Regions from separate parts of the Bacillus paramycoides genome, predicted to be linked through region 2. Evidence: riboswitches for the same ligand, from Rfam matches in the RefSeq annotation. Region 2 holds a riboswitch; each other region holds the start of a gene.
What was found. Region 2 has a riboswitch for S-adenosylmethionine ahead of mtnW (2,3-diketo-5-methylthiopentyl-1-phosphate enolase). Riboswitches for the same ligand answer to the same signal wherever they lie in the genome.
Positions count from the first base shown of each region.

Region 1: another riboswitch for S-adenosylmethionine. It lies ahead of AAG068_RS01020 (MetQ/NlpA family ABC transporter substrate-binding protein); the one in region 2 lies ahead of mtnW (2,3-diketo-5-methylthiopentyl-1-phosphate enolase).
Region 3: another riboswitch for S-adenosylmethionine. It lies ahead of metK (methionine adenosyltransferase); the one in region 2 lies ahead of mtnW (2,3-diketo-5-methylthiopentyl-1-phosphate enolase).

Region 1 covers NZ_CP152427.1:169,140-180,340, forward strand. The annotation lists gene AAG068_RS00990 (sigma factor regulator N-terminal domain-containing protein) at 1-578, opposite strand, end outside; gene AAG068_RS00995 (RNA polymerase sigma factor) at 578-1,069, opposite strand; gene AAG068_RS01000 (DUF5068 domain-containing protein) at 1,210-2,502, opposite strand; gene AAG068_RS01005 (SDR family oxidoreductase) at 2,909-3,712, shown strand; gene AAG068_RS01010 (methionine ABC transporter permease) at 3,750-4,418, opposite strand; gene AAG068_RS01015 (methionine ABC transporter ATP-binding protein) at 4,393-5,433, opposite strand; gene AAG068_RS01020 (MetQ/NlpA family ABC transporter substrate-binding protein) at 5,446-6,258, opposite strand; SAM riboswitch class I at 6,344-6,458, opposite strand; gene AAG068_RS01025 (NAD(P)-dependent alcohol dehydrogenase) at 6,538-7,446, opposite strand; gene AAG068_RS01030 (hypothetical protein) at 7,592-8,356, shown strand; gene AAG068_RS01035 (FAD-binding oxidoreductase) at 8,468-9,904, shown strand; gene AAG068_RS01040 (MFS transporter) at 9,901-10,434, shown strand; gene AAG068_RS01045 (DUF3981 domain-containing protein) at 10,513-11,201, shown strand, end outside.
Region 2 covers NZ_CP152427.1:3,945,113-3,956,313, reverse strand. The annotation lists gene AAG068_RS20305 (hypothetical protein) at 19-237, opposite strand; gene AAG068_RS20300 (nitroreductase family protein) at 528-1,145, opposite strand; gene AAG068_RS20295 (GGDEF domain-containing protein) at 1,477-2,769, shown strand; gene AAG068_RS20290 (serine hydrolase domain-containing protein) at 2,860-3,996, shown strand; gene AAG068_RS20285 (NAD(P)-dependent oxidoreductase) at 4,001-4,879, shown strand; gene AAG068_RS20280 (DUF3909 family protein) at 4,885-5,217, shown strand; gene AAG068_RS20275 (hypothetical protein) at 5,260-5,535, opposite strand; gene AAG068_RS20270 (1,2-dihydroxy-3-keto-5-methylthiopentene dioxygenase) at 5,841-6,353, opposite strand; gene AAG068_RS20265 (methylthioribulose 1-phosphate dehydratase) at 6,331-6,969, opposite strand; gene AAG068_RS20260 (2-hydroxy-3-keto-5-methylthiopentenyl-1-phosphate phosphatase) at 6,966-7,625, opposite strand; gene mtnW (2,3-diketo-5-methylthiopentyl-1-phosphate enolase) at 7,622-8,866, opposite strand; SAM riboswitch class I at 8,931-9,036, opposite strand; gene AAG068_RS20250 (pyridoxal phosphate-dependent aminotransferase) at 9,089-10,279, opposite strand; gene AAG068_RS20245 (carbon-nitrogen family hydrolase) at 10,294-11,157, shown strand.
Region 3 covers NZ_CP152427.1:4,589,875-4,601,075, reverse strand. The annotation lists gene AAG068_RS23875 (hypothetical protein) at 1-155, opposite strand, end outside; gene AAG068_RS23870 (ATP synthase subunit I) at 434-817, shown strand; gene AAG068_RS23865 (hypothetical protein) at 1,074-1,271, opposite strand; gene pckA (phosphoenolpyruvate carboxykinase (ATP)) at 1,545-3,131, opposite strand; SAM riboswitch class I at 3,360-3,481, shown strand; gene metK (methionine adenosyltransferase) at 3,651-4,850, shown strand; gene AAG068_RS23850 (hypothetical protein) at 4,895-5,071, opposite strand; gene AAG068_RS23845 (hypothetical protein) at 5,078-5,257, opposite strand; gene AAG068_RS23840 (MogA/MoaB family molybdenum cofactor biosynthesis protein) at 5,496-6,005, shown strand; gene AAG068_RS23835 (molybdenum cofactor guanylyltransferase) at 6,002-6,604, shown strand; gene AAG068_RS23830 (glycosyltransferase family 4 protein) at 6,887-8,029, opposite strand; gene AAG068_RS23825 (phosphatase PAP2 family protein) at 8,042-8,575, opposite strand; gene AAG068_RS23820 (gamma carbonic anhydrase) at 8,719-9,231, opposite strand; gene AAG068_RS23815 (alpha/beta hydrolase) at 9,306-10,109, shown strand; gene AAG068_RS23810 (tetraprenyl-beta-curcumene synthase family protein) at 10,151-11,201, shown strand, end outside.

The sequences.
Region 1 (11,201 bases), 1.5 Mb from region 2:
AAGTTATCTGGTATTTTTGTTTGAATTTCTTTTAATGTATATGGTTGATCGAAAGAGATGGCGACTTCCGCAACATAGTTTTCCATTTTGGAAACTGCACTTAATTCATTTTTGACTCCATCGTAATATTCCTTGATGTCCGGATTATAAAATGTAGCAACTTTATTTTTCGTTTGTTTATCGTAATTATAAGACTCTGTATTAGACCTCCCCCAATGAGTTCCTGGTATTACCTCATTGTAATCGATGTTAGAGCGAAACCAATCGTAAGGGCTTGTCAGTGTATTCCATTTTACTACGTAACCATTAATATTTTTAGAACGATTTGATGTAATATTGCCGCCAAACATAGAGGAGTTACTCGTTACTTGAGAATCAATTTGTACATTCGGTTCTGCAATTGAATTATATAAAAAGAGTTGTTCGTGAAGCCTCATAGAGCCTTTCGCTGCGAAGTAATTACCAACCTTATAAATGATAGGGATAAGCATGATTACAACGATAATAGAAGTAATGATGTTTTTAAATAACTGTTTCCTTTTAGCTTTTTTTAATGCACCTTTTAAAGAAGTATCCATTAACGTTTTCCTCCTATTTTTGCATGAATGGTTTTACGTGCGCGATGTAATTTTTGTTTAACACTGTTCACTTGAATATCTAGTATTGGGGCGATTTCTTCATATGTAAAATCGTAATAATACTTTAAAAAGAAGGCTTCTTTATATTCTAGTTTTATATCTTTTAATAGATAGAAAATCTCATCTTTATTTAAAACAGCATCCAGTTCTCGGTCTGTATATTGTAATTTTGAATAAATCTCTTCAGTTAAATAGATGTTCTGTTGCTCTTTTTTTCTCTTTAAGTCAATGTATTCATTTAATGCGACTCTGAAAAACCATGGACGTATGTTATCCTCGGTTAAGCTATCTAGCAATGTGTATACTTTATAGAAGGTATTTTGGATGATGTCTTCTGCATCTTCTTTTATAGCCCCTTTCGCTAATAATAGTTTGAACACTTCCTCTCCTAAATTGATAAGATAGGAGGTTAATATATTTTCTTTTCCCATCATTTTTCCTCCCTACACTTATACAACGAATAGGTAATAGTAAATGTATACACTTAAATTAAAGTTTTGTTCTTGATACAAATAAAAAAGGCATATAACAATCATATGTTATATGCCTTTTCTATTATATATTTAGTAATTTATTTAGGTAATGTAAACTTAGCTTTTTTACCTTGTGAAATATCTTTAGCTTCTTTATTTCTCATAGGTCCTAACTCAATCTCAAAGCTTTTGTCTTTCCAAATCTTCTCATACTGCTCTTGATCTAAAATAAACACTTGCAGTAACTCTCCAGATGTTCCCGTTTTGACTGAAGCGTTATAGTCGTAATTTAGTAGCATGCCTTCATTAATCGTATATTGTGTACCATCATTCACTCTCAATGTAGAGCTTATAGGAGATAGTGAAACATCTTGAGTATCTTTGTTATCAAGCTTGAATTTCACCGTTAATAGAACAATACCGTTTTTGAAATTTGCAAAGCGCGGTGCTTCGGCGGAATTTGGTGTGAATTGAGTAAATTGATATCCATCTAATGTAACATTAACAGCGCCTAATTCTTGGCTGTTATTAATACTTGATTTCTCTTTTAACATTTTTTTATCGCCCATGTTATTAGCTGTAGCTTTATCTTGGTAGAAAGCATTATCTGTTGCAACCTTTTCAGCACCTTGTTTGTTTAAACTTAATGAAAAGCTTCCAGGACTTCCGATTGGAGCGTCGAATTTTCCTTTATTAGCTTGTGCAGTTGGGACTGTGACTGAGACTGTTGAGAGACTTGAAATTTTTGCTAGATCATCTTTTCCGAATGGATACGCGATATAACCAGAAATAGTTTCTCCTGCTTTTACTAAGTAATCATTCGTTGGAGCAAGCTTAGTTGGTAGCTGATCTTCTTTTGGAATTAAATCTTTATAGTTACTATATACCTTCTGCGCACCAGTAAACGATATGTCCAATGCTGGCATATAATAAATATCTTTAGCTGAACTATTTTTTACGCTATAGTTCACAAGAATGACTCCGCCCTCTGTTTGACGGTTAAATGGAATGTTAAAGTCCGTATGGAATCCATTTAATTCAACTAATGTATAACTGTTCATCGATACTGAAATATCTTCAGCTTTATAAACTTGTGGTTCCTTATTTTCAAAAAGAACTTTTGTTTTCCCGCCTGTTTCTTTTTCCATATAGGAAATAAGTTTAGAATAATCGCTGGAGCTAGTAGCGGTATTTTCCGTCTTTTTATCCTCAGTTTTTTTATCTTCAGATTTTTTTTCAGCAGGTTTACTTTCTTTCGTTGTATCCGGTTTGCTTTCTTTTGTTGCATTTTCTTTTTGTTCTTTATTTGTCGTATCGCTTTGACCACAGCCAGTTATTACAAGAGCTGCTACGATTACTGTAGAAAATAAAGAAAGTAATTTTTTTGACATGTTTCTTCCCCCTATTTGTGTAAAACTAAACTCTCACATTAGCCCCACGTTTTATTATAAGAAAGTAAGCCAGTATTTACCAGTGTTTTTCTGAGTATTTTAATTATTTAGTTATTGTAATATATTAAAATTAGTAGAATGTCGGCATGGAATATCGACTTTTATTTTTTTATCATTTGAAATATTACATCATATTGGTATGATAGAAATAGAGATATATGGAAAGGGGACAAGGACTTAATATGTGGATGAGCTTGTAATGATTAGAAACTAGATACATAAATTTTGCTCTCATAAGTGAGAGTTTATTTAGCTATCTATAAATCATTCAAGGACTGCATATTTGGCTTGTACATCCCTTTTGTAAGGATAATGTGTAGGGAATTTTATATCTCTTATATAAAATATGCGTCCTTTAAAATTGGAGGAGTATATAATGAATCAATTAAAAAATAAAGTAGCAGTTGTGACAGGTGTAAGTCGTCTAGATGGTATAGGCGCAGCGATTTGTAAAGAATTAGCTGGAGCAGGATACGATATATTTTTTACGTATTGGACAGCGTACGATAAAGAGATGCCTTGGGGCGTTGATCAAAGTGAACAAACACAATTAAAAGAAGAGTTACTAAAAAACGGTGTTAAAGTATCGAGTATGGAGTTAGATTTAACTCAGAATGATGCACCGAAAGAGCTTATAAATAAAGTTACTGAACAACTAGGCTACCCTCATATATTAATTAATAATGCAGCGTATTCTACAAATAATGACTTCTCTAATTTGACTGCTGAAGAATTAGAGAAGCACTACATGGTCAATATTCGTGCGACTACATTGTTAAGTAGTCAATTTGCAAGAGGATTTGATAAGAAATCTGGTGGTAGAATTGTGAATATGACTTCGGGGCAATTTCAAGGGCCTATGGTTGGGGAACTGGCGTATGCAACAACGAAGGGAGCTATTGATGCCCTTACGAGTTCGTTGTCAGCCGAGGTAGCTCATTTAGGAATAACAGTGAATGCAATTAACCCAGGTCCAACCGATACAGGCTGGATGACTGAAGAGATAAAGCAAGGGTTAAAGCCGATGTTTCCTTTTGGTAGAATTGGTGAGCCGAGGGATGCAGCAAGACTCATTACGTTTTTAGTAAGTGAAGAGGCAGAATGGATTACGGGACAAGTTATTCATTCTGAAGGTGGGTTTAAAAGATAAAAAGAAGGTATCTCACCCTGGTGAGATACCTTCTTTTTTAATCTTTCTTCAATCTTCGTGCAACACCATTCCCTAAAGACTGTAGCCCTTGAACGAGGATAATTAAAATAAAGACGGTTGCATACATTACTTCCGGTTCGTAGCGTAAATGTCCGAATCGATATGCTAAATCACCAAGACCACCAGCACCTACAAGCCCAGCCATTGCTGTTGCGCCAATTAATCCAATTGTCGCGATTGTTAACCCAAGTACAAGGGAGGGACGAGCTTCTTTCACCATAACGTGCCAAATGATTTTTATAGTAGAAACGCCCATTGCTTGGTAAGCTTCAATAACACCACGATCGACTTCTAATAATGCTGTCTCCATCAATCTTGCGATATAGGGAGCAGTGAAGACGACAAGCGGTACGATGACACCTTGAACACCAATGGATGTTCCCACTAGAAACTTTGTAAAAGGTAAAATAAAGAATAGTAGAATGATAAATGGAAGAGAGCGAATAATATTAATAATTGTATTAAGAATTGGATAAATGATTTTATTTTCATGTTGCCCACCAGGTCTTGCTAAAACAAGTGTGACGCCAAGTGGTAGTGCAATAAGGATAGAGATGAATAGTGAAATAGATGTCATTTGAAATGTTTGAATAGTTGCTTCCCATATGACTTTACCCCATTCATCCAAAAAGGACTTGTTTTCCATGATCTGTTCTACCTCCTTCTACGATGATTCCTTGTTCTTGTAAAAATGATAAAGCACGGTTGATTTCATTTTGTTCTCCTTGCATATGAATGACAAGTTTCCCGTAAGCTTCATGTTTTAATTGAGTAATATTACCGGATAAAATATTCGGATATACTTGGAATCGTTTTGTAGCGACAGCTAATGCTGGTTCTCCTGAAGAATTTCCTATAAAAGAAAGAGTTACAATTTCACCAGTAGTTTGAAGTTCTTTTTGTACTTCTTCTGGAATTTTTGTTGCAAATGCGCTATTTACAAATTTCTTCGTTGTTGCATGTTGTGGGTTTGTGAATATGTCCTTCATAGTCCCGCTTTCCACTACTGCTCCATGTTCCATAACAGCAACTTGGTCACATATACGCTGGATGACATTCATTTCATGTGTAATTAATAAAATTGTGACCCCAATTTCTTCATTAATCTTTAATAATAAGTCAAGAATAGAATCCGTTGTTTCTGGATCTAAAGCGCTCGTTGCTTCGTCGCTTAATAACACTTCTGGTTCATGTGATAGTGCACGTGCAATGGCAACACGTTGTTTCTGGCCACCAGAAAGTTCACTCGGATAGGCATCTTTTCGATTAAAAAGATCGACAATACGTAAATACTTTTCTACTCTTTTTTCAATTTCTACTTTTGGAATGCCAGCAAGACGTAACGGTAATGCGATATTTTCATAAACAGTCACTGTTTTAAGTAAATTGAATCCTTGAAAAATCATCCCGATTTTTTGTCGCGCTTTCGCTAGTTCTTTTGCTGATAAAGTTGTTAAGTCTTGGCCGTTTACAATGATATTTCCTGTCGTTGGTTTTTCTAATAAATTGACACATCGAATTAATGTACTTTTACCAGCGCCACTATAGCCAATGATTCCAAATACTTCGCCCTTTTTTACTTGAAGGGAAGTAGACTTAAGAGCTTCCACATTCCCTTTTTTTGTTGTAAATACTTTGGATACATTTTTTAATTCAATCATTATCGTCAGCCCCTACCAAGATGGTAAAGCAGAACCATCAAATTTTTTCTCGATAAATTCTTTTACTTCTTTAGATTGATAAGCTTTCTTTAATTTATTTATAACAGCATCATCTTTATTTTCAGTACGAACAACGACCCAGTTCACATATGGTGAATCTTTTCCTTCGCGGAAGATAGAATCTTTCGCAGGGCTTAATTTTGCACCTAATGCAAAGTTCGTATTAATTGCAGCTGCTTTTACTTCACTTAGCTGAGTTGGTAATTGAGATGCTTCTAATTCAACAATCTTTAAATTTTTTGGATTTTCAATTACATCTTTTGCAGTCGCTTTTTCTGTAGCCTTTGGATCAACTTTTAAAACTCCAGCTTTTTCAAATAGTTTTAAAGCTCGAAGTTCATTCGTTGGATCATTTGGTACAGCGATCGCATCGCCATCTTTTAAGTCTTTTACATCTTTTATGCCTTTAGAATATATGCCCATAGGGAATGTTACTGTTGAGAATACTTCTGTTAATTTCATATTACGTTCAGATTTAAATGTGTCTAAATATGATTTCGTTTGATAGCTATTTACATCAAGGTTTTTTTCATCCAAAGATACGTTTGGCGCTACATAATCATTAAATATTTTCACATCGATTTCGAGTCCGTCTTTCGCTGCCACTTCTTTTACCTTTTCAAAAATTTGTTCATGCGGTCCACCAGTTACGCCGACCGTAATCTTTTTCTCATCTAGTGCTTTTACTTCTTTATCTGAACTCGCGCTACATGCGCCTAATAATAAGACTGTCCCACTTACAATGCTTAATAATACTTTCTTCATCTATAATTCCCCCTTCATATACGTTCCAAAATAAAAAGCACCTCTCAAAAATAAGAGAGGTGCCGAATAGACAAAATGGGTTCCTCTCTTATCTTCCAAAACGAAAACTCGTTTTGCAGGAATTAGCACCTTAGCTTATATGTCATAAGCTCGGTTGCCGGGCATCATCGGGCCAGTCCCTCCGCCACTCTTGATAAGAGTATGTGTATGTAGTTTTTAATATGGTACTAATAGTAAATCTTACAAAAAGAATTGTCAATGTTATTTTCTGAATATATTTTATTTTAAGGTAATCGAAACGTTCCCTTTTTTATGCCCTATTTCCACATACATATGAGCTTCAGCAATTTCTTCTAATCGGTAAGTTCTATCAATAACAGGTTTTAAATGTTCTGTTTCAGTTAGTTCTTTTAGTAGAATCATATCCTCTTTACTTACTTTTGCCATCATTCCATTAACAGATACATATTTTCCATTGGGTGTTAATGTATTTGTACAAAGGGATTTTTTATACTTCCCAACTGCATCAAATATAATATCGTAACGCTCGCGCCGCTTAGTAAAATCTTCTTTCGTATAATCAATTACTTTATCCGCTCCTAAAGATTGCACGAGTTCAAAATTTGAATTACTACAAACAGCTGTAACGGTCGCACCAAAATATTTAGCGAGTTGTATGGCAGCTGTTCCTACTGATCCAGAGGCACCATATATGAGAACTTGTTGCCCCTTTTTTATCCGGCCTTTTCTCAGAAAATGCAACGCTGAAGTTCCACCAAAAGGAATAACTGCCGCTTCTTCATACGTTACATTGGTAGGTTTTAATGTTATTAATCCACTTTCATGCACGCATGTGTATTCGGCATAACCACCAAGATTTAGTTCTGTTAATGCAAAAATTTGATCTCCTTTTTTAAATTGAGTTACATCTGTCCCAATATCCTCTATCTCTCCTGCTAATTCTACGCCAAGTATAGGGTTTCTCGGTTTTCTAAGTCCTAATACAAGTCGCATAGGAATCCAAAATAATAGAGGGCTATTAAATCCGCGTATTCTACAATCTCCAGTCGATACACTTGTTGCGTGAATTTTAACTAATACTTCGTTCTTTTTAGGTGTAGGTTTCTCTATATTTTGAAGCTGAAGAACGTTAGGTGGTCCATACTGTGTGCAAATGATCGCCTTCATAATGACCTCCTGAAATGAGTTGTCGTTATTTACATCATATTTAAGATCTTTATTAAACATGTCGCTATATAGCGAGTATAGATTAAAAATTATATAGATTTCATAGGAAAAGAGGTGATATTATTTTGGGAAAGGGGGCGACAGTATGAAAAAAATTATTTTTGTTTCAAGTTTAGTACTTGCAGTCAGTCTAGGGGTAGGGTGTAGTAATGAGAAAACAGCAAAGACGGATGAGCCGAAAAAAGAATCAGTTCAAAAAGAAAAGGAATTAACGGCGAGGGATGTTTTCAAGAAAACGAACGAAGCTTTTAAAAATGAAGAACATGTAACGATGACATATGGTGTAGGGGTAAAAGCTGAGGGAACAGAGATGGATATAGTAAAGGCTAAGATGCAATTAGAGCCAAAGACAAAGAATTCTCGTTCTGAAATGAATATTTCCGGTACAGATGTTGTAGTGTATACTGTGGATGGTAAAGTTGCTGGTGAGGTAAAAAACCCTAATACAGGAGAAGTTATAACCGTACCAGAGGAGCAATTAAACGCTGGTGGAATGAAAGCAACTCAAGATATTATAGATAAGTTAGAAGTACCGGAAGTAGTTTTAGATAAAATGAAGATGGAGAAAAGCGGAGATAAATATAAACTGAAATTTACATTAAAAGGGCAAGAAACAGAAAGTATGTTAACTAGCATGGATGAAACGCAGAAGAAAATGTTACAAGCACAAAATGCGAAGATAGAAGAAGTGGATGCAGAATATATCATTACAAAAGATTTTAAATATGAATCAGCAAAGATAGACATGATTATGAGTAGTAATGGCAAGGATAAAGCGCACATTATTACGAACGCAAAATATACGTCGTACGAAAAGTTTGACCCAATACAATTGCCAGCAGCAAAGTAACAGTTTTGATGAGGGGGACCTAAAATAAGGTGCCCTCTTTTTTGTATACTTTCTTCTTAGGAAAATATGTACAATATGAAGAGGGAAAATTGTAGAAGAGGAGAGTGTCGTTTGAGAAAAAGAAAGATAGCGGTGGTTGTTGTAGCTTATACAGTGTTGCTTGCAACGTCTGTACATACATATAAAGAACAACTTGATCATCCTATTATGAGTGATGTAGGTAAATTGCTTCCGACAAAAATAAAACGTGTTGAAAGTGCTACTGATGAGCACTCGTTAATAAAATTAGTGCAAGATGCAAATGTTTCTGGAGAGAAAATTTCGATTGCTGGTATGCAACATAGCCAAGGCGGGCAGACGTATTATCCGCATGGTACGATGCTTGATATGAAGGGATATAATAAAATACTAGAATTTAATCCAGAGAAGAAGCGAATTACAGTTCAAAGTGGCGTCACGTGGAATGATATTCAGAAGAAAGTAAATCCGTATGGTCTGGCGGTTCAAGTGATGCAGTCTCAAAATATTTTTACTGTTGGTGGTTCATTAAGTGTAAATGTACATGGGCGTGATATTCGCCATGAAGCATTGATTGATACAGTAGAGTCATTTAGATTGTTAATGGCAGATGGTACGGTGCGTAATGTAAGTAGAGAAGAAAATGCTGAGTTGTTTCCGTATGTAATTGGGGGATATGGGTTATTTGGTGTTATTTTAGATGTGACGTTAAAGTTAACAAACGATGAATTGTATGAAACGCATACGAAGGTACTAGATTATAAAGAATACTCTTCATATTTTAAGAATAAAGTGCGAAGAGATGAGAATATACGTATGCATTTAGCACGTATTTCTGTTGCCCCACATTCATTTTTGAAAGAAATGTATGTGACAGATTATGGGTTAGCGAAAGATCAGCAGAAGTTGAGAGAGTACAGTAAATTAAAAGAAGAAAATATTATAGCTGCGCCAAAGTTTTTACTCGGTTTATCACGCTATAGTGATTGGGGAAAAGATACATTTTGGGATATACAAAGAAGTTATTTTGAACGTACAAATGGTAAGTACGAAACGCGAAATAATGTTATGAGGTCAGATAGTGCTTTTATGGAATATGAAAATCCGAATAGGACAGAGGTGTTACAAGAATATTTTGTGCCTATAGATTCTTTCACGGAATACATAGATGATTTACGTAACGTATTAAATGAGGAAGAGTTTAATTTGCTCAATATTACGATTCGTTACGTGGAAAAGAATGAAAATGCAGTTTTATCCTATGCGAAAGATGATATGTTTGCACTGGTTCTTTTAATTAATCAAGGGCGTTCTGAACATGAGATAAAGAAAACAGAGAATGTTATTCAGAAGATGATTGATGTTACGTTAAAGCATAACGGTAGTTATTATTTACCGTATTATTCTTATCCAACGAAAGAGCAGTTAAAGAGAGCGTATCCTCGTATAGAAGAATTTCTTCAGAAGAAAAAAGAAGCGGATCCAAAAGAGAGATTTGTGAATTTATTTTATAGGGAGTATACGAAATGACATATAAAAGGTTTGTGGCGTCACAAAGTATCATTATGATGGCGGGAAGTATGGTATTTCCTTTTTACATCTTATTGCTTCGGAATGTTGGAAATAGCTTCTCGCAGTTTGGCTGGGCGTATGGCTTATTTGCCTTAACTTCAGCTCTAGTATATCCGCTAGTTGGAAGAATCTCTGATCGAGTAGGTGATAGAAAGTTATTAATTATATACGCCTGGTCTATGGCTGTGTTAATGCTTTGTTTCCCCATTGCAACAGAAGTATGGCATGTATATATTCTTCAAATTTTAATGGGTATTTTAGGAGCTGTGCAACGTAATACGGAGAAGACATCGTTAGCGCGGAAAGTTGTGCAAGAAAATGCTGGTTATGAGATTGGAAAATATCATGTTTGGACATCAATTGGAGGAGCAGTAGCAATTATTGCAACGGGATATTTAGTAGATTTCTTTACGATTGGTACGATTTTTTATATTGCATCTATCTTATATGTAGTAAGCGGAGTTGTATTAAGTAGTAAAAAAATATAGACATTCCCATTTTTACCTAAATACCCTTTATTTGTTATACTAAAAGGGAAGACAAAAGAAAAGGGGACATTGCCTTTGATGAAATTTTTGATTTTAGCTATTCTCACTTTGTTTTTGATTCCATGGACGAGAAGAAGCGGTAGTAAACTTCGAGCAGTGGATAAGAAAGGTGATGAGAAGGTTGTAAAGGGTAAGAAAGCATCCATTTTAGTTATTCCTGTTTTATTTTGGATAGGTATTGCAATCTATGAATATTTTTGGCTAATTGATGATCGAGCAGATTCAATTCTTACTCATTATTCTGTTGCAGTAGCAATTTTAATTGGGCTTGTTTTATTTTCACAAGATCAAATAGGGAAATTAGAAGGTACGTTAAAAGGGCTTCTAATGTTTGTTTTACTCGCAAGTTACGGCTATTTTGGTTATTTGCATGATATAGTAATCTCGCAAACGAAATATGATTCTGTTGTAAAGGTAGAGAAAGATATTTCAGAGCCATTTACTGAAAATGATCAGCCGTTTACAGTGCCGCCAAAGACAGCGGAAAATAAGATGAAAAAAGTATTTGGAGATATTCCGAAAGTAGCTTATTTTGAGCTAGGAGAATTAACGCCACAAATGGTAAATGGCGAGGCTTTATATGTAGCACCAATTGAAGTTTCAGGATTTTTTAAAGCACGTAAAGCAGAGACAATTCCAGGATACGTAACGATGTCAGGTACGAACCCGGATGCGGAAGCGAAACTGCACCTTGGTTATAAAATGAA
Region 2 (11,201 bases):
GAATGAAATAGGTAGCCTTTACACTTTTTTGCTTTTATATAAAACGATGATATATACAGGAAGAGCTAGGAGTAGTGGTACGATGGATCGTGCAGTATGTTTTTCTGATTCTAGTTGGAACGCTTCTTCTTTAGGAAATTGTAATACTGAAATATTAGCAGCATCCCCAATAAAATATAGAAGCAGTACAGTTACTATGTAACATAAAAGTGCAATAAAGCTTCCGTATGAACTCAATGAAAATCCCTCTCTTGTTATCTATTTGTTATCATTGTATCATAATTGTAACAAAAACACACGGTTATATTTCGATGATTTAACAAAATTCGACACAAAACGCCATTTGTGTATATGGAAATAGCATAAAATTTACTGTTTTTTTATGTGTAGATGTCGAATCATACATTGTAATATTACGGATGTGTGACAGAATAAAAAAGAAACGAAGGTAATAAAATTACCTTCGTTTCTTTTTTATTCGTATGAAAGGGCAGTAAAACCCTCACATTGATTCCAGTTTCACTTTATTATTTTGCCCATTCACTCACTTGCTCTACGCTCATTCGTGGTGCAGGATGGCCTTTTAAAGTTGATTCACCAATTGTAATAAGCATAATTGGTACGTAGCGAGATGAAACGTTGAATTCTTCTGTAAGTGCTTGTGGATTGAAGCCACCAATAGCGCAAGTATCCCAGCCAGTTGCTTTAGCTGCAAGCATAAGTTGCATTGCTGCTAAAGATGCATTTGAAAAGGCTGCATCTCTTGGGAATTGCTTACGAGCATATGCAGACTCAATATTTTTAGCTAAGCGCTCTTTTGCTTCTTCTTTCATAAATCCTTGTTCTACAATTGGACCATAAACTGGTTCAACATTTTTATAAGCTTCTAAATCACCTAAAATAGCGACTACAGCAGAAGCATCAAGAATTTGTTGTTGGTTATAAGCAATTGGATGTAATCGTTTCTGTACATCTTCACCTTGGAATACAAGGAATTTCCAGTGCTGCAAGTTCCAAGCAGAAGGTGCTTGAGCAGCTCCCTTTAAAATCTCGTGTAACTCTGTAGATGAAATTTCTTTCTCTGGGTTGAATGCACGTGTAGATGTGCGTTCATATAGGACGTTAAAAAAGTTATCGTTTGTCATTATATATCCTCCAAATTACATATCAAATAATGAAAAAATATATGTAAAATATTCTACTTACATTTTGTAAGTTGTTGAATTTAAGAATATAATATCTTTATTTTAATTGTCAAGTTTTAAAGCGGAAGCTAGGGCATTCATACAAACGATACAATTCCTATAATCATACACTAAAAAAGGAATTTATAGAGTGAAAAAGCGAAGATAACATTCTCAATTAGCTTGTTAACATGTATTCCTCACTCATTAAAGTTTTTAGAGAACAGCCTTTTATAAAATGTTTGTGAGGAATTCAGTAGAACAAGATATATGAAGTGAGTGAAGACTAGTGATGAACATACTACATTTTTTATTAGAGAATACGGTTTTCCAAAATGTATTACAAGATCTTCAGTTAAATGTCCTTTATATAGAAAATGGATGCACACATCAACAAACGATAGAAAATATCCATCCAAAATGTATGTTTATAGCAAATAGTTTTGAAGAAGGAGAAGTATTGTTTCAGAGGACTCAACCACATATTGTAATTATGTATGTAACAGATTTTTCTCAAATAAAATATATAAAGAATATGTATAATCGACAGAGTACATTTATTGTCATTTGGGATCAACAAATAACAAGCGAGTTTGCAGAGTTGCTTACGTTAGGAATACGTAATATTGTGATAGCACCTGTGACTCCACAAATGGTATTAGAGGAAGTGAATAAAAGTTTATATCAGCTTTCTTTAGTGCGACAAGTAAGTTTGCAACAAGAACTTCTTCAAACGATGTTTGATTTTCGCAATGATCTATTATTCATAGTAGAAGACGATGAGATTGTTGATTGTAATACAAATTTTTTAGAGTTTTTCGGATATGAAAATTTGTTTGCCTATCGTGAGCAACATTTAGTATTTGCTGAACATTTTATTAGAGAAAATGGATACTATTCAACAACCCATGATATAACATGGTTAGATGATACACTATCATATGATAGAAGAATTAAGATGTCCAACTATGAAGGAGAAGTTTCAACTTTTTTATTGCGTGCGACACCATTGCCAGAAGATTTATCAAGATTTATTGTGAAGTGTACAGAGATTACAGAATTAGATGAAATCTATCAAGAACAAGAAAGACTTGCTATGATAGATTCATTAACAGAGATTTATAATCGTTTGAAGTTCCAACAAATACTAGAGTCAGAATGGGATAATGCGATGCGTAATAATGAAAACATAGCACTTATTTTATTTGATATAGATAATTTTAAAGCAGTAAATGACACGTATGGCCATGATTTTGGTGACTTAGCGTTAATTCAGCTTGCAGAGCTTATGAAATCTAAAGTGGAGGAGCAACATGTATTTGCTAGGTGGGGCGGAGAAGAATTTATTATTTTAGTAACGAATACAGTAGAAAAAGAAGCATTTCAGGTTGCGGAATCATTACGCTTTTTCATTGAAACAAAGCAATTCTCAGGAATTTCGAAATTAACAGCGAGTTTTGGAGTTGCATTATATGAAAAAGGGATTACAAGAGAAGAATTAATGCAACGAGCGGATATTGCATTATATGAAGCGAAAAAAAATGGAAAAAATCAAGTATGTGTGTATAGAAAAGAAAAAATGTAATTTTTCGCAACAAATTGTTGCGATTTTTTTTTATTGTTTGATAATAGAATAGGGGGACAATTTTTAGCGAAGGAATTATGGAGGATTAATATGATAAAAAAAGTAATGGGCATGGCTTCACTGTCTGCTATAGTTGGCGGCGGAGTATACTATTTTCTTGTTAACCCCAATATAAAGGAAAACACTGTATTAACAACTAAAGTGAATCCTACTATTGAATCGGAAGTACAAGGGAATATAGAAGAAAAAGAAGAGCAACAAATTGATTATGCTAGCATATCTCAAAAATTAGATCAATATTTAGTCGGAAAGCAATTCAATGGAACAGTTTTGGTAACAGATAAAGAGCATATTATATTGAATAAAGGATATGGGTATGCTGATGTTCAAAATAAAATAGAAAATACGCCTCACACAAAATATCGTATCGGTTCTATTACGAAAACAGTTGTTGCCACATCTATTTTACAGCTGCAAGAACAAGGGAAATTGAATATTCAAGATAATGTAAATAAATATATTCCTTCATTTCCGGAGAATAAAAATATTACGCTATATCATTTATTAACGCATACCTCTGGTTTACCTGAACACGCAAAAGGCAATGTTAATGCTGCTTCCCGTTTACAGTTAATTAATTGGATTGGACGTCAAAATTTAGAATTTCCTGCAGGAACAGGTTGGAGATATACAGATTATAATTATATGGTGCTTGCTTATATAATAGAACATATATCGAAAAAACCTTTAGGAGATTACATAAAAGAAAACATATTTGTAAAAGTAGATATGCATGAATCTGGTATGGGAAATATGGTACCTGGAGATAAAAATTTTACAAAGGGTTATGTGAAAAAAAATCAAGAGCTTGTACCAGCGCAGAAGTTAGGCATGGATTGGCTATATGGTTGTGGTGAGATGTATACGACAGTTGGAGATATGAAGAAATTAGACGAAGCAATTATAAATGGAAAACTTCTTTCTGAACAAAGTATACAAGCAATGTTTTCACCTTCAGCAGAACGGAAATATGCATTTAGTTTTTATATATATCCAGATTATTTTCATAATCATGGTGTATTATCTGGTTGGAACACTTTCAATAATTTTAATAAAGAAAAAGGAACTTTTGTTATGTTATTTTCAAATGTGAAAAATAGTATGAATGATGATTTTAATAAAGAGTTCCGAAAGATGGTAAATGATTTATTAGAACAAAGGGGATGAGAAAATGGAACATAAAACTTTATCAATAGGTTTCATTGGTATTGGCGTAATGGGAAAAAGTATGGTTTATCACTTAATGCAAGATGGTCATAAAGTATATGTATATAATAGAACGAAAGCAAAAACAGATTCTTTAGTGCAAGATGGTGCACATTGGTGTGATACACCGAAAGAGTTAGTAAAGCAAGTTGATGTTGTAATGACGATGGTTGGGTATCCACATGATGTAGAAGAAGTATACTTTGGGATAGATGGAATTTTGGAGAATGCAAATGAAGGCACGATAGCAATTGATTTCACGACATCTACACCAACATTGGCAAAACGTATTAATGAAACTGGTAAAAGTAAGAATGTATATACGTTAGATGCACCTGTATCTGGAGGAGACGTTGGTGCGAAAGAAGCAAGACTCGCAATTATGGTCGGTGGAGAGAAAGAAATATATGAAAAATGTTTACCGTTATTTGAAAAACTAGGAACAAATATTCAGTTGCAAGGGCCAGCTGGAAGTGGACAACATACAAAAATGTGCAATCAAATTGCGATTGCTTCTAATATGATTGGAGTATGTGAAGCTGTTGCTTATGCGAAAAAGGCTGGATTAGATCCTGATAAAGTATTAGAGAGTATTTCAACGGGAGCAGCAGGTAGCTGGTCGTTAAGTAATTTAGCTCCTCGAATGTTAAAGGGAGATTTTGAACCAGGTTTTTATGTAAAGCATTTTATGAAAGATATGAAGATTGCTTTAGATGAGGCTGAAAAATTGCAATTACCAGTACCAGGTTTAAGTTTGGCGAAGGAATTGTATGAAGAGCTAATAAAAGATGGGGAAGAAAATAGCGGAACACAAGTGTTATACAAAAAATACATAAGGGGGTAAATGAAATGGATCTTCAAAAATTTGATGAGATGATTGATGCTGTGCAACGAGCAACTTGTATACAAATTAACGAAAAACAAAAAGAAGCGTTTAAACAAAAATATGATTTTGAACCGGAATTCGAATATGGAAAAGATGAAAAAGGGCATTACGTTATTCGAACTTCAAAAAAGATGCTGGAAGAAATGGAATTTTATTTGGCATTGAAATATGATCGAGATGGAGTGGACCTTTATATGCAAGCAGAGATCGACGGTATAAGCCACGTATCTGTTAGCTATAGTGAAGATGCCCTGCATTTACAAGAATTATTTCAATTTCTAGAAGAAAATAAATAAAAGTCCTCATGTGAGGACTTTTATTTATTTTTAATTTTATAATTATAAGCTAGAGGCCCGGCGGCATCGTTCAATTGGGAATGGAATCACTTGCGCAGTGTGATTAGGACCAAATTGTTTTGTACGAGCATGGCGTATTATATAAAATGCACAGAGAATTGAAACAGGAATAGCACCGAATAAACCAAAAAATAAAGCGCTTACACAAGATGCGACAAAACCTAAAACACCAACCTCTAACTCTTCCATAATAGCTCCTAAAATAACAGGAAGTGCTCCACATGTAACCCCTAGTATAAGTGCGATAAGTAAACTCATGATTCTCCCCCTCTGTTTGCCATATTCTTTTCCTTCTTATTTAATTGTAGTATATCATATACAAAACAGAATTTTCAGAAAAAATTCAAAAAAAGTTCAATAAATGTTCAAAAAGTGTTAAAAATTCACTTGAAAAATAGAAGGAGAGATTGTTTTGGAATAGAAGGACTCATATGTTTGAGAAAATAAAAAATCAGGCTTATTTCATTTTTTGAAATAAGCCTGTTCCATAGGAGGATGTATATATGTAGAGTGAATAAAAGGTTGGAAAAGGGGGTCCAAGACCTTTTATTCAACTGACTACCTTAATAGATTGGAACCCAGCCTTCAGTTGTAACAAAAATACGAATAGCTACAACTTGACGATCATCTTGCAAGGTAAAATAATGTCTGGCATTTTCAGGAACAGATATGAGATCGCCTGGTTCAAGTTCAACGTCAAAGAACTTTCCATCTTTTCCTTCAATGGCAAAGATGCCATGACCACTAACAATAAAGCGAACTTCATCATCAGTATGATGGTGTTCTTTTTGGAAATTAATTAATAATTCGTCAAGGTTAGGTGTGCTATTTGAAAGTGAAATTACATCATGTGCTTTATAACCTCGGCGCGCTGAAACATCAGCGATTTCTTTTGAGAACACAGCTAATATTTCAGCTTTGTTTTCATCTGTTAAAGAATAATTTTCATTTAAATGAGTAGGAAGCTTAGAGATGTTCCATTTCTCATATAAAACGCCTTCCTCTTGTAGAAATTTAGATACTTCCACTTCATTTTCAATGCGAGTATTTACTTCATGAATACGAATTTGCGCCATTAGAAACGCCTCCTTGAATTGATAATAGTTTTATATGAAATTGGAATAAAAACTCATAAGCTTCTAATCTTTTCTTTGCATCAAAGCTATCTCGTCCCCATACGGTAATACCATGGTTACGGATTAATACTGCTCCCGAATCGCCTTGTATATGCTTTCGGAAGTTTTCTCCAAGCGTTGGGATATGGGCATGGTTTTCGATAATAGGAATATTAATTGTTGCACCTTCTTCCCAAATATCAAGAGCTTTAATAATTTCTTGATTTTGAAGGGTGACTGCATCACTATATAAATTTGTGATGACATTGTTATCAGTTGTATGAACATGAAGTACGCATCCGGCATTCGTATTGTTATAAATATGTGTATGCAATATTGTTTCTGCTGAAGGACGTAATTCAGTCTCTAATACGGGAACTCCTAGATGATCTACTAATAGAAAATCATCTGGAGTCGTTTTTGTTTTATCTTTACCACTTGCTGTAATGAGAAAAGTGAGTGGTTCATGACTAACCTTTATAGAAATATTACCACTCGTTGCAGGAAACCAATGTCGTGTTGTTAATTCTTTTTTTATCTCACTTAAGTCATACCATTGACGAAAAAGTTGTTTCATAATTTCACCTCCAACAAATGTTTTAATGCAACTTGAACATCGTAAAATGTTTCAAAAGGTGTATAGGCGATATGATTTTCTTCACACTTTGTAATAAGGAAGTCACGGGCAAACACTTTATCTGCTTGTTTCGCAGCTTGTAAATCAGTAATGGAATCTCCAATTACAATATGGAAGTCATTCGTATCACTTAATTTACGGATTAAAGATGATTTACATAATCCGCAATGATTTTGACAATGATGATCACAAGGATGAGGCCAATTAACGGTAATGTATTCACTTGAAAAATCTGTTTCATTACAGTAAATCTGCTCTTTTGGAATAAGTCCTTGCAAGAGTGGATAGACGAAGAAATCCATCCCACCTGATATAACATAAAAAGAAATGTTATTTTCATTTACAAATTGTATAAATTCATGAAAACCACTACGGATTTCAACAGTCTCTATTAAAAATTGAATCATATCATCGTGTAGATTAGTAGGTATGAATTGAAATAATTGAGAAACACCTTCTTGAATAGATAGCTCTTGTGATAAAATTCTATTCTTTATTTCTTCAGCTTCTGGTGGTGCAAATTTTTCCATAATGGACATAATGTTATCATTATTTGTAATCGTGCCATCAAAATCACAAAATACTTGAATACTCATAATTTCACCTCATGAGAGGGATTTCCCCATATTTGTAGTGCACTATGCAAATTTATGTCATCTACTTCATGAAGAGGTATATGTTGCAAAGTAGCATCAATCGCAGTACGGAAGGCTTTACCGCCACCCTGCGCTCCATTCGGATGTCCGTGTATCCCGCCGCCAGCATTAATAACAACATCTTTACCGAAATCTCGTACAATAAAGGGAACGAAACCAGGGTGAATACCAGCAGATGGAACAGAGAAGCTCTTCTTGAAAAATGCATCGTCTTCAGTTAAATATTTTGAGATAGCAAGAGTTTCTTCTTTTTCTAGCGCAACACTCCCGTATGGAGAGGGGAATAATGAAAAGTCAGCGCCAGCATAACGTAATAGCTTTCCGAGTAATAATGGAGATGAAATTCCATATAACCTGGATGCTGAGTAAGCACCACTTACAGCAGGATGTGCCATAATAGGAACTGGGATTTCATCATCTTCTGCAAGTGATTGTAGTACATCTAGTCCGTAAGCAAATACGTTAAATAATAGAATATCAGCCCCAGCTTGCACTGCACGTTTCGCATTTTCTTTTAAATCAAAAGTTCGTCCGGTTAAATTTACGGCATATAAGGTTTTATGTCCGTACGTTTCATATACGGATTGTAAAACTTCTTTTCCAGATACAATGCGTTTTGTAAGTGGTGTTAATGTATTCTCAAATAATATTTCATCATCTTTTACGATATCTACACCACCAATTGCTTGATCGCGTAATTGCGTTTTTAAATACCCAATATTTCGTCCAATCATCCCTTTAAAAATACTCATTAAAAGAGGGCGCTCATACACTTGTAAAAGGTTTCGAATACCATCTATGCCGAACTTTGGACCAGGAAAATGTTTTTTTAATTCGTCTGAAAAAGTTAAGTCAATTAATTTTACTTCGCCATCCAGTGATAGCTTTCCAAATGTAGTTGTTAAAATAGCTGGTAAATCTGGACTGAAGTTTAATAAAGGATATTCGATTTTAATAATCCCGCGTTTTACTTTTTTACGTAAATACGAATTGGTATGTTCTTGTTCAGCTAATTCCTCAACATGAATGACGTTGCCTTTATGTTGTTTTAATTGTTCTTGCAATAAATTTGGCAAATGTGTCCAAGATCCAATTGTTAAACCGAGTGCAATTTGCTCAGCTTTTTTTTCTAAGTTATGTGAATCGTCATGGATTAAATACGTCGCTATAATTCCGCTCATTGTTATAACCTCCTAGTTAAATAAAAAAACCTCTCAGCTAAGGAGAGGTTTTTTTACAACCAGCTCCTTATCTGTCAGCGTAATGCTGCGAGAATTAGCACCGTGTCTACAATTGTAGATCGGTTGCCGGGTTTCGTCGGGCTCGTCCCTCCACCTGCTCTTGATAAGAAGTATTTAGAAATGTTTAAATTTTTAAGATAACTGAATTTTGTCAGATAATTTTCATGTTGTCAATGATTTTTTGAAAAAATTCAATTTATCGATTCGATTAATGGCTTCTCGTAATCTATCTTCTGTATGCAAGAGACCAACGCGGACATACCCTTCGCCGTGCTCACCAAATCCAACACCAGGAGCAACTGCAACGTGCGCTTTTTCTAGTAAAATATTAGAAAATTGCTCAGATGTATAACCTTCTGGTACAGGAAGCCATGCAAAGAATGATCCTGTTGGAATATCTACATTCCAACCAATTGAGTGACACGCTGAAATAAGAGCATTTCTGCGAGATTCGTAACTATTTACAAGGTCTACGACGCAAGATTGTGAACTTAAAAGTGCCTCACGGGCAGCATCTTGCACTGCACCAAAAATACTAACATACATATGATCTTGTAATAAGTTAATTGTTTCAATGACACTTTCATTCCCTACTGCAAAAGCAATACGCCATCCAGCCATATTGAAAGTTTTCGATAAAGTGTAAATTTCAATTCCTGTATCTTTGGCACCGTCTGCTTGTAAGAAACTAACGGGCTTTTGACCATCAAACCCAATAGCACCGTAAGCAAAATCGTGAACAACTAATATATTATGTTTATTCGCGAAATGAATGGTTTCATCAAAGAAATCTTTTGATGCAGTAGCACCGGTAGGATTATTTGGGTAGTTTAAAAACATTAACTTTGCTTGTTTCGCAATAGATTCATCAATTTTTGTATAATCTGGTAAAAAATTATTTTCTGCAATAAGCGGCATTGTTTCAAATTGTGCTTTTGCTAAAGCAACACCTGATAAATAGTCTGGATATCCTGGATCTGGAACGAGAATCGTATCACCAGGGTTTGTAAAGCAAACTGGTAATTCTACTAATCCAGCCTTTCCGCCAAATAAAATAGCAACTTCTGTTTTGGGATTTACTACTACATCATATTCACGTTGATAGAATGTTGCCACGGCTTCTTTTAAACTTTCATGTCCGCGAAATGGCGGATATTTATGATGAATGGTCTTTTCTGCAGCATCTTGTAAAGCTTTTACGATATGCTGCGGTGTTGGTTGATCTGGATTACCTTGACCTAGATTAATAACATCATGACCAGCTGCTACGACTTTGTTAACTTTTGCAACAAGTGAAGCGAAAAATTGTGTCGGCAATGATGTTACTATCTCAGAAGGTTGAAATAATTTCATACTTTCCACCTCTTTTGAAAGTTGTTACAATTCTAGTGACAAATGATATAATCTTTCCAGTATTTTGTAAAGAAAAAATTATGAATGGGGCTGACAAAATGAAAGTCGCATGTATTCAAATGGACATTGTCTTTGGAGATGTAGAAAAAAATATTGAGAATGCTAAAAATAAAATAAGCGAAGCGATGAAGGAAAAACCAGATGTTATTGTGTTACCAGAACTATGGACAACAGGATATGATTTAACAAGACTCTCTGAAATTGCAGATAGGGATGGATTGGAAACGAAAGAAAAGTTGAAAGAATGGTCGAAACAATATGGTGTACATATTGTCGGTGGTTCCATAGCGAAGCAAACAAAACAAGGTGTTACAAATACAATGTATGTTGTAAACAAGGAAGGAGAACTAGTCAATGAATATAGTAAAGTACATTTATTTCAGCTTATGGATGAACATAAATATTTAATAGCCGGAAATAGTACGGGTGAATTTAAGTTAGATGATGTAGAGTGCGCCGGCACAATTTGTTATGACATTCGTTTTCCGGAATGGATGCGCGTTCATACTGCTAAAGGTGCAAAAGTTTTATTTGTTGTAGCAGAATGGCCATTAGTTCGTTTAGCACATTGGCGTTTACTATTGCAAGCAAGAGCAGTTGAAAATCAATGTTATGTTGTCGCATGTAATAGGGCAGGAAAGGACCCGAATAATGAGTTTGCCGGTCACTCTTTAATTATTGATCCTTGGGGCGAGGTTGTTGTAGAAGCGAATGAAGAAGAATCAATTTTATTTGGAGAGCTTCATTTTGAGAAAATTAAAGAGGTTCGCAAAGGAATTCCAGTTTTTGCAGATCGTCGTCCAGAATTATATAAATAAAATGTTGACAAGTGATTTTTATTCTTGGTATAGTCTTCAACATA
Region 3 (11,201 bases), 640 kb from region 2:
AATGGGATGCGGAAGAGTGTGATAAGAATAATACCTGGAAGAAGAACACCGAGGACAGCGTAGAAAATACTATGATTTTTCGTGTACCAATACAATGAAAGTCCAATAAGTGCAGGGATAATGAGGTGAATGAGAGCCATTAAAAAATAAATCATTAGACGCCCCCTTTATTTGTGTGCTTATTACATCATATCCGTATGTTCATAGATTGATATCACTTTTTTCATAAATGGACGAAAAAAGTTTGGAAAAACGTCACAAATTATGAGAATATGATGTTTGAAATCTTGTATAATATTATTTTCTAAAAACATTTAAACAACATAAACATACTGTTTATGTTGTTTTTAATTTGGGTGAAATGGGTTTAAGGAATATGGATTTGAAAGAAAATTTTGTTGGATAGATCAGAACTAACGAAGAGAGGTACAGCATGATTAGTATGTCATTAAGGTCGTTTAAAATTCAATCGTATTATTTACTAGGTTTTCTTGTACTAGGATGGATGGTAACGCCGTTTTCAGCACATTTTCTAGGTGCAGGAATTGGGCTTATCGTAAGTATGTATTGTGTTTGGCTTTTAGGGAGACGAATTGAGAAGCTTGGAGATAGTATCGTAAAGAAAACTAAAGCACCGACGCTCGGTATGTTTAACCGTTTTGCCGCTGCTATTTTAGGTGCTATTATTATGTACGAAATTGAGCACCATATGGTTATGTGGGCATTTGCAGTAGGGATTATGGGCGGTTATTTCTTAATTGTTGTTAATTTAGGATACTATAGCATGAAAGATGAGAAAGAATTAACGAAGAATTAAAAAGATAAAAAGATAAAAGACTTCTTTTTAGATGGAATAGATGATCCAGCCACGGATAGAAGCGGTCGGGGCCTTTTTTAGCCCCATGTGGTGTGAAACCAGAGAGATGTAGCGAGTAGGGATATAATTTATATATTCGAATCCGTAATTTGGCTATGTGAAAATCGGTTTATTCTGGGATAAATGATGATATTATAACAGGAAGTGTAACTTTGCATAAAATGCAGGTTTCCGCTTCCATTAAGTTAACATGAAATTACGTATTAGTATGACTTTGACGTTCTTTAAAAAAGTTGGATATAACACAACAAATTATTCCGGTCATTAGAATAATATATTTTATCGTTTCACTTGTATGTTGAAATAAATTAACGTTAAGCATTACAAGTCCCCAAAATAGTTGGATCGCTCCGTAACTGAATAAAATTTTTCCTGTACGAGAAAAATTTTTCATAGGTCTCACCCTTTCCTGTATATGTAAATTGTATCATAAAAAAACTGAAAACGAATGATTATAAAATGAATTTTCTGTAATTTATCGAGATAAGTCATAGATGAAGAGAGAAGATATAGAAAGAAGCTTACGTATAAAACGTAAGCTTCTTTTTTATGTAAGTGTGTATAAACCGTTAAGCCGCATTGGGTTTTGTCGGTGAGTACGCGAAACTTTGCGGTTACACGACACTTATTCATATGAGTAAGGGGTATTCCAACAGAAAGTTTGTACTTAAGCGATTGGACCGCCTAAGTTAATAATATCTTCAGAAACGCTGTCGAACTTTTTGAAGTTCGCTTTGAACTCGTTCGCAAGCTCGATTGCTTTTGCTTTGTAAGCAGCTTTATCAGCCCAAGTTTGTTCAGGCATTAACACTTCGTCAGGTACACCTGGTACGTGAAGTGGAACTTCAAGACCGAAGATATCATGTTTAGCTGTTTCAGTTTTTGCAAGTTCACCGCTTAATGCTGCTTGAATCATTGCACGAGTGTAACCTAAGTTCATACGTTTACCAACGCCGTATTCGCCACCAGTCCAGCCAGTGTTTACTAAGAATACTTTCGCATCGTGCTTCTCGATTTTTTCACCAAGCATTTCAGCATAGCGAGATGCTTCAAGTGGTAAGAATGGTGAACCGAAGCAAGTTGAGAATGTTGCTTGCGGAGATGTAACGCCGCGCTCTGTTCCTGCTAGTTTACTAGTGTAACCACTTAAGAAATGGTACATAGCTTGTTCTTTTGATAACTTACTGATTGGAGGCAATACGCCAGATGCATCAGCAGTTAAGAAAATGATTGTATTTGGGTGTCCAGCAACACTTGGCAGTACGATATTGTCGATCGCATGCATAGGGTATGCAGCACGAGTATTTTCTGTTAAAGTAGTATCGTTGTAGTCTGCGATACGCGTTTGGTTATTAATGATAACGTTTTCTAAAACAGATCCAAATTTGATTGCATCGAAAATTTGTGGTTCTTTCTCGTGAGAAAGGTTTACACATTTTGCATAGCAACCGCCTTCAATATTGAATACACCGTTATCAGACCAACCATGCTCATCATCACCGATTAATTTACGGTTTGGATCAGCAGATAATGTTGTTTTACCTGTTCCAGATAAACCGAAGAATAGTGCTACGTCGCCTTCTTCACCTACGTTTGCAGAGCAATGCATAGAAAGAATATCTTGTTCAGGTAATAAGAAGTTCATAATAGAGAAGATTGATTTCTTCATTTCTCCAGCGTATTCTGTACCACCAATTAGTACGATACGTTTTTCGAATGAAACCATAATGAATGCTTCAGAGTTTGTACCGTCAACAGCTGGATCAGCCTTGAAGTTCGGCGCAGAAACAATTGTGAACTCTGATTCATGAGTTGTTAATTCTTCTTCAGTTGGACGAATGAATAATTGATGTACAAATAGATTGTGCCATGCATATTCATTAATAACTTGAATTGGTAGGCGATAATTGCGGTCAGCGCCTGCAAATCCTTTGAAGACGAATAACTCTTCTTTCTCTTTTAAGTATTCTAAAACTTTTGTATATAATTTATTAAAATGTTCTTCAGAAATCGGTTGATTCACTGCTCCCCAAGCAATTTTGTCAGCAACCGATGCTTCTTTCACAATAAATTTATCTTTAGGAGAACGTCCTGTATATTTTCCTGTTGAAGCAGAAACGGCACCAGTAGAAGTTAATTTCCCTTCATTTCGCATTAATACTTTTTCCACTAATTGCGGAACACTTAGTTGAATCTGTGCATTGCTTCCGTTCAATAATTCGTGTAAACCAATTTGGACATTCACAGTACTCATATTTATATACCATCCTTTTCATTTAATGAAATATTTCTCGTAATCCCCAACAAGAGTATAACACAATTATATAAATAATGTATACTATTTATTTCTTTTTGTTTGTGTGAATACATTATTTCCTTATTAATATTTCATTTTAGGCGTATTGAGAAAAACTTTCAGGAAAATGTGAATATTAATTGACAAATGAATAGCATTTCTTTAGTATAGGTTGGGACGGATACTCTCTTATCCCGAGCTGGCGGAGGGACAGGCCCGATGAAGCCCAGCAACCTCACTTGTAGTGGTAAATACAGGTGAATAGGTGCTAAAACCTGTGCGAGGCTACAGGTCTCGAACGATAAGAGCGAAGGGCAAAAAGCAGTATGCAAGTAGCAAATTAAACCTTTCCTCTATATAAAGTAGGAAAGGTTTTTCTGTATGCTTGTGTGGGAGAATAAATGTATGTCGCAATCTGTGGCAAATTAAGGATGAGTTCCGTACAATATATACAATTACTGTAGGGAGGTTTACCACATGACAAAAAAACGTCATCTGTTCACATCTGAGTCTGTAACTGAAGGACATCCAGATAAAATTTGTGACCAAATTTCTGATTCAATTTTAGATGCGATCTTATCAAAGGACGCAAATGCACGTGTAGCTTGTGAAACAACTGTAACAACTGGTTTAGTATTGGTAGCGGGGGAAATTACGACTTCTACTTACGTAGACATTCCAAAAATCGTTCGTGAAACAATTCAAGGTATTGGTTACACACGCGCAAAATACGGATTCGATGCAGAAACTTGTGCAGTTTTAACATCTATCGATGAGCAATCTGCTGACATCGCTATGGGTGTTGACCAAGCGCTAGAAGCACGCGAAGGTCAAATGACTGACGCTGAGATTGAGGCAATTGGTGCAGGAGACCAAGGTTTAATGTTTGGTTTCGCATGTAATGAAACACAAGAGTTAATGCCACTTCCAATCTCGCTTGCTCACAAATTAGCTCGCCGTTTAACTGAAGTACGTAAAAATGATACATTATCATACCTACGTCCAGATGGAAAAACGCAAGTTACAGTTGAGTATGATGAAAATGGTAAACCAGTACGTGTTGATACTATCGTAATTTCTACACAACATCACCCAGATGTTACATGGGAAGAAATCGATCGCGACTTAAAAGAGCACGTAATTAAAGCTGTAGTACCAGCAGAATTAATCGATGGAGAAACGAAATTCTTCATTAACCCAACTGGTCGCTTCGTAATTGGTGGACCACAAGGTGATGCTGGTTTAACAGGACGTAAAATCATCGTTGATACTTACGGTGGATACGCTCGCCACGGTGGCGGTGCATTCTCTGGTAAAGATGCAACGAAAGTTGACCGTTCTGCAGCATATGCAGCTCGTTATGTTGCGAAAAACATCGTAGCAGCTGGTCTTGCTGAGAAAGCAGAAGTACAACTTGCATACGCAATTGGTGTAGCGCAACCAGTATCAATTTCAGTTGATACATTCAGCACTGGTAAAGTATCTGAAGACGTACTAGTAGAACTAGTTCGTAACAACTTCGATCTTCGCCCAGCTGGTATTATTAAAATGCTAGACTTACGTCGCCCAATTTACAAACAAACAGCAGCTTACGGCCACTTCGGACGTACTGATGTAGATCTAACATGGGAACGTACAGACAAAGCTGCAGCTTTAAAAGAGCAAGCTGGTCTATAATATATGAAAAAAAGCTTTGCGCTCACGGCGCAAAGCTTTTTTTATTACGTTTTATTTACGACTTGGATGCACGAACCACAATAAACTTCTCCATCTAGCTCAATGTACTTTTTCATATTTGTCATACCACTTGCCGGAAATGGCATATGAATCCACGCTTTTTCATATGTTTGTATTTCTTTCCCGCATGATTTACAAAGGATTGGTTTCCTCTTGAACATATGTAATTATCCTTTCATTTGACGTACTTTGCCTGCGCAAAAGGCACTGCTTAGTAAAAATAGTGTTGCGAATATAATGCTTACGAATGTAGCGTATGGAATTGCACCTTTTAGAGAAAAGCCGACAGTAATGGAAGCGACGAATAAGAGGATGAATGTTGTTGTTAGTTTTTTATAAAGTTCCATAGTGAGTGAACCTCCAAATTATTTTGTAATTTAAAATGAAATCTACTATGTGGAAAATATAAGAGAATTTAAAGAATAGCTAATGATGTGTAGTCTAGGAGTATAAGAAAATATATTTTCCTTTTTGTGGTTGTATATACTTATATTGTATCATGGTGTATTAACGGCTTCATACATAATTGTGTAAAGGTAGGTATGATAAAATGAAGAAAAGACTTTAGGAAAGGGAAGATATAAAATGAGCGTAATCGAACATAAAAAACAAGCACCGAAAGAAGTGCGTTGCAAAATCGTAACAATCTCCGATACACGTACAGAAGAGACGGACAAGAGTGGACAACTATTACATGAATTATTAAAAGAAGCAGGGCATACAGTGACCTCTTATGAAATTGTAAAAGATGATAAAGAAAGTATTCAGCAAGCGGTGTTAGCTGGTTATCATCGGGAAGATGTTGATGTCGTGTTAACAAATGGCGGTACTGGTATTACGAAACGTGATGTGACGATTGAAGCGGTATCAGCGTTATTAGATAAAGAAATTGTCGGGTTTGGTGAGTTGTTCCGCATGATTAGTTATTTGGAGGATATCGGAAGCAGCGCGATGTTAAGTAGAGCAATTGGCGGTACAATTGGGCGCAAAGTTGTCTTTTCCATGCCAGGGTCTAGCGGAGCGGTTCGTCTTGCGATGAATAAATTAATTTTACCGGAATTAGGTCATATTACATTTGAGCTGCATCGCCAATGAGTAAGTATGCTGGAATTGTATTAGCGGGCGGTATGTCGAGTCGATTCGGTGAGCCGAAAGCGTTAGCGAGCTGGCAAGGTAGTACTTTTATAGAGCATATTTTGAAAGTGATGACAACTATGTTGCAAGAAGTTGTGGTCATTAGTCATTCTGATCTAAAAGAGCGAGTAGAGCAACTCGTACAAGTTCCTGTTATAGAAGATATTCCGCATTATAAAGGAAATGGCCCACTTGCTGGAATTGTATCAGGAATGGAATATATAGAAGCAGATTGGTATGCTATTATGCCTTGCGATGCGCCAAATGTTTCACAAGAATGGTTTACCATTTTGCTAGAGCAAACGAGCAATGAATATGATGCGGTTGTACCTATTATTAATGGAAGAAAACAACCGTTACTTGCAGCGTACCATAACCGTGTGAAAGAAAGAATTTATACTTTGCTTCAGGAAGAAAAAAGAAGTATGGGCCAGCTTTTATCACAATGTAATGTGAAATATATTGCTGGTGAAGATGTACAAGCGAATGCGGATTGGTTTATAAATGTGAATACGAAAGAAGAATATGTGCAGGCTCAAAAAGACCTTTCAAATGAATGAAAGGTTTTTTGGTATACAGAAATTGGGGAACAATTACTGTATAAAGGTATGTGAGTAAGTTGATTTTAAGGGGAATTTCTTAAAATCACTATACAGTTAAAATACTGTATAACCATATATTAATTTTTATGGGTTTTTATTACAAGTATGTTTAGTTATGTTTATTTTTGATATAATGAATATAGAAATAAAACAATGTTTAGCCTTATGTATCATTTATGAAACTAAAATTTATAACTGTGTAATAAACTCCCTTCGTCTAGTTGAAGGGAGTTCTTCTGTTTAAGCGAGTAATTCTGATGCGGTGTGCTGAAGGACTTCTTCATATTGGTCAAGTAAGCCACGAAAAATTTCATCCCAGCTTTTTGTTTTAGCATAAGAAGAAGCCGCTATGCCCATTTGTATAAGTTGCTCTTCATTTCGCAATAAAGAATGGATGGATGATAGAAATGAATCCGCATGTTTGGGCGGGCAAAGAATTCCTGTTTTTCCATCTGTAATAATATTTTTAACCCCACCACTATTTGCACCGATGACAGGTGTACCGCATGCAAGTGATTCGAGTACGACATTTCCGAACGTTTCAGTAGCAGATGGAAATATCATGATGTTAGAACAAGCATATGCTTCAGCTAAATCCTTACCTTGTAAATATCCAGTAAAAGTGACATTTGCTTTCGGAACAGCTTCACGTAAATTTGTTGCTAGAGGACCGTCTCCTGCGATGAGCCAATGAATGTCATTTCGAGTATGCGCTGTTTTCACGATAAGGTGTTGCAACGTATCAATATCTTTTTCAGGGGCAATCCGTCCAACATAGGAAAGGACATACTTGGCTGTAATATTATATTTTTTTCGGAATAGGTCTGTATTGTAAGATGGATGAAAGAGTGTGCAATCTACACCACGTCCCCATATGGAAAGGGCTTGAAAGCCTTTATTTTTTAGTTGGTGTAACGTTTCAAAGGAAGGAACGAAATTTTTTTGCATATGACTATGAAACCATTTTAAATAGTTCCAAAGCATATGAGAGAGAAATTCGATTTTGTAATAGCGTAAATAAGCATCGAAATCAGTATGATAAGAACCGACAACTGGGATGTTTAACTTTTTTGCATAATACAATCCACAAAGTCCCATGTTGAAAGGTGTAGCAATGTGAATAATGTCAGGCTTAAAGGAAAGAAGTTCTCGTTTGATGCGCGGAGTAGGAAAAGAAAAGCGACATTCTGGATATAATATTGTTAACGGGATACTTCTCATCTTGTTCACATTGGCCACGAAATTATCTTCAGCTGTATGTTGAGGGGCGAAAACAGAATAGGCGATCTTTTCTTTCTGAAAGTAACGTGTTAATCGTTCTAATGTTTTCGCAACCCCGTTCACTTGTGGTGTAAAAGTATCGGTAAAAATGGCGACTCTCATCATATCACTCCTTTATGTGAAAAGTGGGATGACTTGATAAAAAGAGATGATGCCAGAGCAAGTGCCGAGGCACATACCGACAAATACATCAGATGGATAGTGAAGCCCTAAATAAATGCGCGAAATACCGACGCATAATGCTAACGGTAATAAAAAAACAAATAAACTTGGATTATAGCAAATAAATGGAATAAGGACAGAGAAAACGGCTGTTGTATGACCAGACGGGAAAGAGTGGTCTTTTAATGGATGGACTGGATATTTCGCATCCTGAATTGTTAAATAAGGACGTTTTCGTGGATACCATCTTTTTAATATTTGCACAGGAATATGGCTAATTGCTAACGAAATAGCAGTTGCAATTGCAGCTTGATGCAAAGTCCCTTTTGCGAAAATTAAAAAGAAAAGTGTGAGTGCGATTGAGAAAGTAGCACCACCTATATGAGTAATATTGCTGAAAAAGATATTTAATGTTTTTTGATCAAAGTATCGGTTAATTCCCTTGAAAATGTAACATTCTATTTTATATAGTCCGCTGGCCTTCATGAAAATTCTCCTCCCTCGCTTACATATATATGGAGATATTAGCTTTTATTTTAATAAGATTTTATTGAGGGAGTAATAATGTTTTGTAAAGAAAAAGTTAGTTTTTATAAAAAAAGCTGCCACTTTAATGGCAGCTGGAAAAGTTACTTCTGTAATGATTTATAATACTGACCTTTTTCAACATATTGTGTGCGAATTCGCTCCATGTCTTTACGGTCTTCCTCTGTTAATTCACGAATGACTTTCGCTGGGCGACCGAAGGCTAACGTGTTTGGCGGGATTTTCTTTCCTTGTGAAACGAGGCTTCCAGCGCCGATAAAAGCTCCTTCGCCAATTTCAGCACCATCTAATATAATAGATCCCATTCCAATTAAAGCATCTTTTTTAATATGGCAGCTATGTAAAATAACTTGATGCCCAATTGTAACGTCGTCTTCTAAAATAAGAGGATATTGTGGGCTTTGGTGGAGTGTACATTGGTCTTGTACATTTACTCGATCTCCAATGATTGTTGGTGACACATCACCGCGTATGACTGTATTAAACCAAATACTTGATTCTTCGCCAACGGAAACATCGCCTGTAATCGTAACATAGTCAGCGATAAAAGCACTACTCGCAATTTTCGGATTTTTTTCTTTGTAAGGATATATCATGTAAAGCCTTCCTTTCCTAGAGACTAGTTTAAGTGTATCAAATTATGAAAAAGAGTGAAATGGAGGAGGTTCGTATGTGGAATTATGAAGCGGAGGAAGCAAAGGCTGTAATCGTTATTGTGCACGGCGCGATGGAATATCACGGACGTTACGAAGCTGTTGCGGAAATGTGGAATCATAACGGCTACCACGTTGTGATGGGAGACCTTCCGTCACATGGAACGACTTCAAGAAATAGAGGACATATTGATTCATTTGATGAATACATAGAGGAAGTTAAATTATGGGTGAAAGAGGCAAGAAAGTATAGGTTACCTATTTTTATATTCGGTCATAGTATGGGTGGTCTTATCGTTATTCGTATGATGCAAGAAACGAAGAGAGAAGATGTAGACGGCATTATTTTAAGTTCACCATGTTTAGGCGTATTGGCTGGACCTTCAGCACCACTTCAAGCTGCCTCAAAAATATTAAATATTATCGCTCCAAAATTGCAATTTGCAACGAATCTTACAGTGGAAATGTCAACTCGTAATCATGAAGTTAGGGACGCGATGGAGAATGATTCATTGTTCTTGCGCAAAGTATCAGTACGTTGGTATAGTGAATTGATTAAGTCTATTGAAATTGCTCATAAGAAAATAGATGATTTTCCAGACGTTCCACTCTTGCTAATGCAAGCTTGTGAGGATAAACTTGTAGATAAAACACGTGTCCGCACTTGGTTTGATAATGTTAAAATAAGTGATAAGGCTTTTAAAGAATGGCCGAATTGTTATCACGAGTTATTAAATGAGTATGAGCGTGATGAAATTTTGAATTATATTCAGTCATTTACTGAAATACGCATCAATAACATAATAGAAACAAACAAATAAGTAAATTATTTGTACATTGAATAGAGGAGATGAAGGAAGAAGTGAACGTACCGAGTAATCCCATAACGCTCATGGCGAAAGTATACCGTGATGTGTTTCCGGTTGTACACCATGAGCTAGCGATGTGGAAAGAGCGTGCCTACCATATTCCGAATGATGAGCTTCATAGTCAGGCAATCGCAAGTATTGAGCATAAAACGTTTCATTGCGAAGGCGGTGGCATTTTATCACTATTAGCAAATGAACACCGAGAGGAATGTATTCGTTTTATCGTAGCGTATCAAACGATCAGCGATTATTTAGATAATTTATGTGATCGTAGTACATCACTTGATCCGAATGATTTTGCTGCACTGCATGAATCTATGTTAATGGCATTATCGCCTGAAGTAGAAGGTGGCGGTAATTATTATCGTTATCGTGATGATCAAGATGATGGTGGTTATTTAGATGAACTTGTTGAAACATGCCAAGATGTTTTAAAGAAAACGAAGCACTATGACAAAATTGCTCCTATTCTTCATGAACTTGCTTGTTATTATTGTGATTTACAAATTCATAAACATGTAAAATTAGAAGAAAGAGAACCACGATTACAAACGTGGTTTGAAGCACATAAAGAAAACTTACCTGAGATGAGTTGGTTTGAATTTTCAGCATGTGCTGGTTCTACTCTTGGAATCTTCTGTCTTGTCGCATATGCCTTTCATGATGAATTACATGATGAAGATATTGCGAAAATTAGACAAGGATATTTTCCTTACGTACAAGGACTCCATATCTTACTTGATTATTTCATTGATCAAGAAGAAGACCGCATCGGCGGGGATTTGAATTTTTGTAGTTATTACGAAAACGAGCAAGTGATATTAGATCGTATGAAACATTTTGTAGAAGAAGCAGAGAAGAGCATTGGTGATTTGCCTCATGCGAAGTTTCATCGCCTTATAAGCCGAGGATTACTTGGTATTTATTTATCAGATCAAAAAGTATCAGCACAAAAGAATATGCACAAAATGGCACGGCGCATTGTAAAATATGGAGGCCTCACTTCACGATTCTTCTATTGGAACGGGAAGATGTACCGAAAGA